Regions from separate parts of the Paenibacillus sp. FSL R5-0914 genome, predicted to be linked through region 2. Evidence: riboswitches for the same ligand, from Rfam matches in the RefSeq annotation. Region 2 holds a riboswitch; the other holds the start of a gene.
What was found. Region 2 has a riboswitch for thiamine pyrophosphate ahead of MKX60_RS17840 (ABC transporter ATP-binding protein). Riboswitches for the same ligand answer to the same signal wherever they lie in the genome.
Positions count from the first base shown of each region.

Region 1 (4,429 bases), on a different contig from region 2:
TTCGCCAAGGAAAAAGCGCAGGCTGCTGCGGCATATAACTGATTTCACCACGTTGACCCGTAACGGCTCTGCCGTTCATGCGGATCGTTCCTGCATCGGGCTTCACTAGTCCGCCGATCATATGGAATAAGGTGCTTTTTCCGCAGCCGGAAGGACCGACGATCGAAACGAACTCTTGCTGCTCTACCTTAAGAGAGACGTTGTTAAGCACGTTCGTCTCGCGGCGACGATGGGTGAAGGACTTGGAGATGCCGCTTACTTCAAGAGCAGGTGGTGCAGTATGAGCTTCAGGAGAGCTTATGTTTTCAGTTGTTCTTTGCTCTATTTGCGTCGCTTGAGACATACAGGCATCTTCCTTTCTATGAGTTACGGCGCGGTTTCCAGCGAACTAACCATTTTTCGAGCAAGGCGATAATCGCAAAAAGCACAAGACTAAGGAGCACAATAATAACAATAGCGACAAACATCCGATCCGTACGGTAAGCCGATTTTTGCAGCAGCATATAATAGCCAATCCCTTTATCCGCGCCAATCCACTCAGCGACCACGGCTCCCATAACCGCATAAGTAGCAGATATTTTCACACCGGAAAATAGTGCCGGGATAGAAGACGGAAGCTCCAGCTTGGTGAAGATTTGCCACTTGCTTGCGCCAGCCATTTTCATATAATTCATCATGACCTGATCACTTTGAGACAAGCCGCCCATTGCAGCGACAGCTACCGGGAAGAAGCATACCAGTGTAATCAGCACGATTTTGGGCAAAAGACCGAAGCCAAACCAGATGATAAGCAGTGGTCCGAGTGCGATAGAGGGAACATTTTGACTCAGAATAATGAGTGGATAAAAAGCCCGTCTAGCCCAAGGTAAAAGATGCAAAAGTAGAGCGACGATCAAGCCTACACCTGTACCAATAGGAAAACCGATTAATGTGAGTCGGAGCGTAGCCATCGTATGAGCCCAGAGACCTGAGGCATTACTGGTGGATTCGCGAGCAATATCAGCAGGACTCGGCAGAATCCAGGATTCGATATGGAATAGAGAAACAGATAACTGCCATACGGTTAAAAAGAAGACGACCGCCACAAGGGGCGGCCATATTAGCTTCCAGGTCGATCTCACGGCCGATATTTCTCCGTCAATTTATCCATGCTGATTCCGTTAGGATTATGAGCGATTTTGATTTGGGAGATCACGCTTGGACTACCTGCTTCGATCAGCGCCTCCTGCATTTGACGTACAACCTCCAGGAGCTCGCTCAGTTCACCTTCCATAGTAGTTTCCAGTGGATTCACCTGATGTTTAACGCCGGATTTTTGAATAACTTCAATCGCTTTATCTACGTATGGGATGGAGTCCTCATTGTTTGGAGTCTTAGGAATTACTTGAATGCTTAATAATGTGTTAGCCACAATAATCAATCCTCTCATTGTATAAGTAACCTCAAAAAGTCAATTTTGATAACGAAGTGTTTTCAGGAAGCAGATTCGACGTCGAATCTTGAACGAACTTGGGAAGTCCGGTACTCACGTAGCACATCACTACGCTCCGTTCCTCCTTCCTCAAGTAACGTTCAACCTTCTTGGTTCTGAAAGTCGACTTTTTGAACTCTCATTGAAATAGGTAAGTTCAAAAAGCCAACTTTGATAACGAAGTGATTCATTTATAATTGTTATTTACTCCGCCGGTAAAAAATCATTCGTGAATGCACTAGCTGCATCCAGCGGTTTGTCCAGCAGCTTCAAATCATACATCCAGTCGCCGTAATTCTGCCAGACCTCGGTTTTTTGCTCTCCCCAGCGTGGGGCGTCGTCCTTATATTTCGGGCTAAGCCATTTTTGGCTAGCTAGGACAAGCTCGGCATCAAGGTCAGGCACAGCCTTGGATAATGTAGCGGCAGCCTCTTCTGGATGATCAATCGCATATTGATAACCCTTCGATGTGGCTTTCAGGAAAGCTTTCACCAAATCTGGATTCTCAGAAATCTGCTTCTCACTCGTGGTCAGCACAGGTGTGTAATAATCGAGCTGAGGCGCATAATCCTTCAAGTAGAGCATATCCAGAGGCTCACCACGCAGTTCGGCTTCAATACCGGTCCAAGCGTAGAAGATCCAAGCGAAATCAATGTCACGTTTGACTGCAGTAAAATAGTCAGCTTCACCAATACTGATTAGCTTCACCTTTTTCACATCGCCACCAACAGGGTCCATGATCGCCTTCATGGCTGCTTCCTCAGCGGGAGAGCCCCAACCTCCGTAAGTTTTACCCTCAAAATCTTTTGGTGATTTAATATTGCGATCCACTGGAGCGGCGAATCCCGAAGTATTATGCTGAATAATGGCTGCAATCGAGACAAGGGGAACGCCTTGTAGACGAGCTAGAGTCAATCCTTCCTGAGCGCTGATTCCAAAAGCAGCTTCGCCAGAGGTAACCATAGTATCAGAACCCGCTGCGCCAGGTTGAACGATTTCTACATCCAGACCTTCTTCCGCGTAATAACCAAGATCCTTGGCTACGTATAGACCGGTGTGGTTCGTATTCGGTGTCCAATCCAGTGCAACCTTAACTTTGGTAAGCTCTTTTGGAGCATTTGATCCGGTCGCTGCATTCGATTCCGCAGCATTTCCTTTGTTTCCGGCTGTATTCCCATTGTTGCTGCCGCATCCGGCAATCGCAAGAATGAGCATACAGGTGAGGCTAAGCATAAGTACTTTTTTGACTTGCATGTCTTCTTCTCTCCTTTAAGGTTGCCAGATCCCGTCATCCAACATGAACCATAAAGTGTAGTATGTACATTTCTTCTACATCTTTTGTGATCTACACAAAAAAAGCGCCCCGAGTGATCGGGACGCTGGCTTGGCGCAAGGTTAGTAAAGGTCACAGGGACCAAAACCAATTGGCGATTCCTACGCTGGCATTATCCAGATCAGGTATAAGGGTCAGTATCTTGTGGGATACAATCTCAGCCGGCCAATTCCAGCACCCCTGGTTCTATGAAGTTAACGGGTATTTCTCGCTTAAACGCTAATCGTCTTTATAAGGACGCTGAAGGCGTTTATGCTTGCATACGGTGTATTATAGACGGCTGTTCTCGGAATGTCTAGTAGCATGCTCCTAAATTTTTCAAATCTCTCCGTCCGTTTTCATTAATCCAGATCTTTATGTTTCTTGCGATGACGCCGCTTAAGCTCAGTAACCAGAGCACCTAGCGTAAGGACAACACTGATCATTATCCCGCTCATAATCACGAAAAGAGCAAGAAACTCAAAGGGGGAATAGCTAACCATCTTACTCCATTGAATCTTTCCATCCAGATCGTCAATGACTTGATTCATGCCATAAATCCCACTTACCACCGTAAATACAGTGAGGATCATCAGCAGATTATCCCGGCGCTTCGACTGGAACTTATCTTGATACTGAAAAAGGTCAGTCAAGGTTTCTTTTACTTCCTCGAACAGAGCGTCGTTCCCGTATACTTTACGCAGCTGAAGAAAAATCTCCCGTCCTTGCGACTGTGAAATCAGCTCCAAGAAATAGAACTTTGCCGAGAATTTATTAATCGAGTAGATTAAATTATCGATCTCATCATAATCGTGGTTTATGCGTAGTCGGGAATGCATATTTGCCAGCTTTAGCAGAACGATTTTGTGGAAAATATTGAGTAGAAATCCGTAATAATATTGCCCGTACATCTGGTTGGCGAGGCTAACGGCGATCTTTGGTTCAGCTCGGGTTAGACAGCAAAAGGTCTGCTCATTCATCATATAATACGAGTCTGGGCCCCATCGATTATAGGAATGCTCATGACAGTAGTTCGCAATATACGCTGGATCGCTGGCACTGGCATAGGGCTTCCCGTTCAGATCAATTCCATCAAGCTGAGAGGCGCGATAGCGCATATTTATACTAATCTCATCAGAATCTCCTTCACTTTGAAAGCCATAAAAGGCTTGCACCTGCATTCTTTCATCTACGAAAAAGGGAAGGGTCTCGAAATAAGCCCCATTGATATCCGAGTGATCCAGAAAAGGCTCCAGTCCATCCACCAGATTTCGGAAGACAAAATCCTCTACCATCTCATAGGTCTGTTCCCCGCAATGGATATAGGTGTAGTCATCCTGTACGAAGGTATTCTCAAGCGTCCGGAAGCGGTCCGCGAATTCCAGTGCAATACTAAAGGGAATCGAATCCCCCTCAAGCTGGACACGTATCGTCACAAATCCAAGCTGAAAAGGACATATGAATATATCCGTCGAAAGAATTTTAAAAAATATAGACTGCTGAGGAATCTCTAGAATACAGTCCAGATTATTGACTCTGGAAAAGCGGCAGAAAGAGTCTACGTCCTTCTTGCGTGGAAAAAGAATGTGTGCAGCAAACGGTAAATAGGTGCGCTCCATCCGTTCATGGGAAACACAGTGATCTTC
Region 1 covers NZ_JBBORH010000001.1:435,533-439,961, reverse strand. Annotated here, with positions in the region: gene MKX60_RS01845 (ABC transporter ATP-binding protein) at 1-343, opposite strand, end outside; gene MKX60_RS01840 (ABC transporter permease) at 360-1,121, opposite strand; gene MKX60_RS01835 (thiamine-binding protein) at 1,118-1,411, opposite strand; gene MKX60_RS01830 (ABC transporter substrate-binding protein) at 1,676-2,725, opposite strand; TPP riboswitch at 2,886-2,996, opposite strand; gene MKX60_RS01825 (hypothetical protein) at 3,146-4,429, opposite strand, start outside.
Region 1: it holds a riboswitch for thiamine pyrophosphate, as region 2 does, so the genes downstream of both, MKX60_RS01830 (ABC transporter substrate-binding protein) here and MKX60_RS17840 (ABC transporter ATP-binding protein) in region 2, are expected to answer to the same signal.

Region 2 (4,429 bases):
AAGGACTAGCTCATAATAATCGGGGACTCCGTAATCCGTGGGATTGAACGAGTTCACGCGATGACCTTCTTTTTCCAAGATTAATTGTTCGTGGTTAATGAACCCTCCCATAATAGCATCCACTTGCCCCGTCGCAATCGCCGGAATAAGATCAAAGCCTACGTCTATTAATTTGCTGGCCTTAGGGTCACCCCCATCGTTTTGGATCATCGTACGAATCATGGCTTCATAAAGAGGAATGGAAGAATACCCAATCTGTTTACCTGTGAGGTCTTTTGGACTATGAATGTCACCAGCCTGAGGTACCATTAAATGATTAAGCGGATGCCTCACAATCGCAGCAATCGAACGTACTGGAATGTTCTCACTGCGTGCCATGAGCACCTGAGGTTGATAGCTAAGCGCTAAATCGATTTGATTCGCTGCTACAAGTTTCAGTGCGTCATTGCTGTCTGCGGGCATTTGGATCTCTACGTCCAGACCTTCCTCTTGGAAATAACCATTCTGCTCAGCAGCATATAAAAAAGAGTGAACGGCATTGGGATACCAATCGAGCATAATCGTCAGCTTGTGCGTTTGTTTAATTTCGTTATTAGATGAATTAGCAGGAGGACTACTTACATTGGATGCTTTTCCGCAGCTGGTGAAGATTAGGAGTGAACATATGAGAAATACGGGAATAAGCCATTTTCTTTGGAAATTAAAATCATTCATTGCTTAGATCCTCTTTTCTTTAAAAATAATGGTTCGAGCAGAGCTATCATCAGAAACAACACTACACCGAGCGCGGACAACAGAAATACAGCGGCGAACATTTCGGCACTTTGCATATTTCCGGCCATCCTTCTGCTAAAGTAACCGAGTCCTTTGCTGCCGCCGAGCCATTCGCCGATGGTTGCTCCAATCACGCAGTACACAATGGATAGCTTTAGTCCTGAGAAAAAAGAGGGCAGCGCCAGCGGGATTTGGGTTTTAGCAAGCAGTTGCCAGCGGTTTGCGCCAAATGTTAACAATAAGTCTTTGTAGGCTGGACCACTTGTACGAAGTCCGTCATATGTACTCACAACGACTGGAAAAAAAGCAGTTAGAAACACAACAGCCACTTTGCTCCACAGCGTATACCCGAACCACATAATAAAAATGGGGGATAGCGCGATTAACGGGATCGTCTGACTGATAATAAGGAACGGATAGATGGCCTTTTCAAGGGGGCGAAATAAGAACATTCCGGTGCCCAGCAGTGAACCACAGATAACCGAGAGAACAAAACCTACCAATATTTCCTGCAGTGTCGCCATTAAATGCGGTCTGAGTAATTGCCTGTGTTCGATCAATGCGATACCTATTGAAGAAGGTGCAGGTAGGATAAAGGCTGGAATCAAGTGAAGACGAACAGCTGATTCCCAGATCACAAGAATGAACAATAGCAGTAGAATGAAGGGGCCGTAATTGTTTAAATATTTTTTAAAAGGTATGGGATGCATACAGTCTCCGCTCCAACTCTTCCCGTAACGCTATAAACCGGGGTTCATAGTTCATCTTGTAATGTCTTGGCCTCGGTAAATCAACGACGATCTCCTGTAATTCGCTATGCATGCCTCCAGACAATAAATAAATCCGATCGCTTAGTAACAGCGCTTCCTCTAGATCATGGGTGATGAGCATCACTGTTTGATCCAGCTCATCCCAAAGCTCCAACAGCCAACGGTGTATCTCACGTTTGCTCATAGCGTCGAGCGCTCCAAATGGCTCATCTAGCAGCATAAGACCGGCCCCGCCGCCAGCTACAAGCGTTCGTAGAAATGCGACTCGCTGTTTCATGCCACCCGATAGCTCATGGGGATAAGCCCTCTCTACATCGGCCAAACCGAAGCGTGACAGCATTTCCCGAATGTGAGAGATCGTCTGTTGTTTACTAAACCTTGGTTTAATCTCCCAGGGCAAAAGACAGTTGTCGAGCACGGTTCTCCAAGGCAGCAGCAAATCCTGCTGAGGCATGTATGCGATCTGACCTAAGCGAGTAGAGGATGACGAGTTCGAATGAATTATTATTTTCCCATGAGTGGGTTCGAGCAATCCTGCTATAGTTTTGAAAAGCGTACTTTTTCCGCATCCGCTAACCCCAATGACAGAAACAAACTCACCTTGCCTGATATCCATGGATAGATCTGCGAATACAGGGGGTTGTTCTGATTCCGGAAAGGAGTAGGTTAAGCCTTGAATGGATAGGATTGTCGTGATGGTCGAACCTCCTAAAAAGTTTTGTGAGCGTTGGCTTCTTGGAAAGCATCGTACAAAATTTGCTTCGGAAGCCTACGCTTAAGTTTTGTGATTGATTGTAAACAAATAAAGACCCATTCATTTCCGGTGGGAAATAAATGGGTCAAAAAGTTCATTCAGCATAGGAACACTAAAAATGCATGGGATGAAAATTCTGCTCCACTTCCCTCCGCTGGTATGATCCAGATCAGGTTCCAAGGGTCCGGAGCTTGAAGCTCCGTCTCAGTCGGCCGACTCCCCTAGTGAAATAACAGGTCCATATTTAATTTGTTAATAAATATACCATATCTTTCTGAGATGTAAAGAGAGGATCTTGTGAAGGATTATTCTAAGAATGGGTAATATAAGGGTAGAGATTTACCTAATATTACAATTCCGATGTATATAATCGGAAAAAACCATTGACGGTAAACAGCAGCCAGTGTAGTATACAATTTACCGGATGAATTCCGGGTAAAGAGAGGGGAATTAATAATGAAAAAACTAAGTTTAACTATTCTATTGGCGTTAACCGTGGTGTTTGTAGCGGCCTGCGGCAATAATTCGAATACCGATACTTCTAAAAATTCTTCAGCTGGAACGAATGGTGGAAATACAGCCACTGCGCAAAACAGTCTGGAAGCTGTTAAAGCTAGCGGCAAATTGCGTATAGGAACAGAAGGGACGTATGCACCCTTTACTTATCATGACGCTTCGGGGAAACTGACCGGCTTTGACGTAGAAATTGCTGAGGAAGTAGCGAAGCGCCTCGGTGTTGAACCAGAATTTTTTGAGACACAGTGGGACGGTATTTTTGCTGGGATGGATGCCAAGCGTTTTGATGTTATTTTTAACGAAGTATCCATTAATGAAGATCGTAAAGTGAAATATGATTTTTCTGAACCGTATATCGTATCTAAAGCGGTATTGATAGTGAGTGAAAACAATGAGGATATCAAAACATTTGCAGATCTTAAGGGTAAAAAAGCTGGACAATCTCTAACCAGTAACCTGTCCGATATCGCCCGTGAGAACGGTGCTGAAATCGTTGCTACAGACGGGTTCAATCAAGCGATGGACCTATTGACCTCAGGCCGTATTGATGCGACTGTAAATGATGGTTTGTCTTATCTGGACCTGAAAAAGCAAAAGCCTGATGTGAAAATTAAAGTGGTAGATGAGATTCCTGACGGTTCGCAAAGCGCAGCTGTTTTCTTAAAAGGCAACGATGAGTTGGTAAAAGCAGTTAGTGATGCAATTGTTGAAATGAAGAGCGATGGCACATACTTAAAGATTTCTGAGAAATACTTTGGTGCTGACGTTTCAAAATAATACAAGGTTTCAGAAGCTAACCAGCTTGGAACCAAAAAAGGATGTCTAAAAATGGATGACCGCAAAATACAAATTTTCTTAGATTCACTGCTACCCCTGCTAAAAGCTGGGGTGGCTTTTACCATTCCTTTGGCATTGATATCATTTGCACTGGGACTGATCTTAGCGATATTGACTGCACTAGCTCGTCTCTCCCCGTGGGTACTTCCGAAGCTGATCGCTCGCTTTTATGTATGGGTCATTCGTGGAACCCCTTTGTTGGTACAACTGTTTATTATTTTCTATGGTTTGCCGGCAGTTGGAATCGTGCTCGACCCTTTCATAGCCGCAACCATTGGATTTACGCTTAGTGTAGGGGCTTATTCATCAGAAATTATACGTGCTGCTATCCTGTCTATACATAAAGGTCAGTGGGAAGCGGCCTTCTCCGTTGGGATGACTCGTACCCAGGCACTGCGCCGCGTTATACTGCCACAAGCTGCCCGTGTTTCTGTACCGCCGTTATCGAATTCCTTTATTAGCTTGGTCAAAGACACTTCACTGGCAGCGACCATTACCTATACGGAGATGTTCAGAACAGCACAGCAGGTTGCTTCCACCTCCTATGAGCCACTGCTGATCTATTGCGAAGCAGGATTGTTCTATTTACTATTCTGCTCAGTGTTATCAGCACTGCAAAATTACTTGGAGAAACGACTGAGTCGTTACTCTGCGAGCTAAAGGGGGAGACAATTATGATTGAAATACTTAATTTGCATAAATCCTTCGGTGAGCTGCAGGTATTAAAGGGCATTGATCTCGAAATGGAACATGGCAAGGTACTGGTCATTATTGGCCC
Region 2 covers NZ_JBBORH010000002.1:386,367-390,795, forward strand. Annotated here, with positions in the region: gene MKX60_RS17830 (ABC transporter substrate-binding protein) at 1-714, opposite strand, end outside; gene MKX60_RS17835 (ABC transporter permease) at 711-1,484, opposite strand; gene MKX60_RS17840 (ABC transporter ATP-binding protein) at 1,465-2,160, opposite strand; TPP riboswitch at 2,428-2,531, opposite strand; gene MKX60_RS17845 (amino acid ABC transporter substrate-binding protein) at 2,755-3,591, shown strand; gene MKX60_RS17850 (amino acid ABC transporter permease) at 3,643-4,311, shown strand; gene MKX60_RS17855 (amino acid ABC transporter ATP-binding protein) at 4,326-4,429, shown strand, end outside.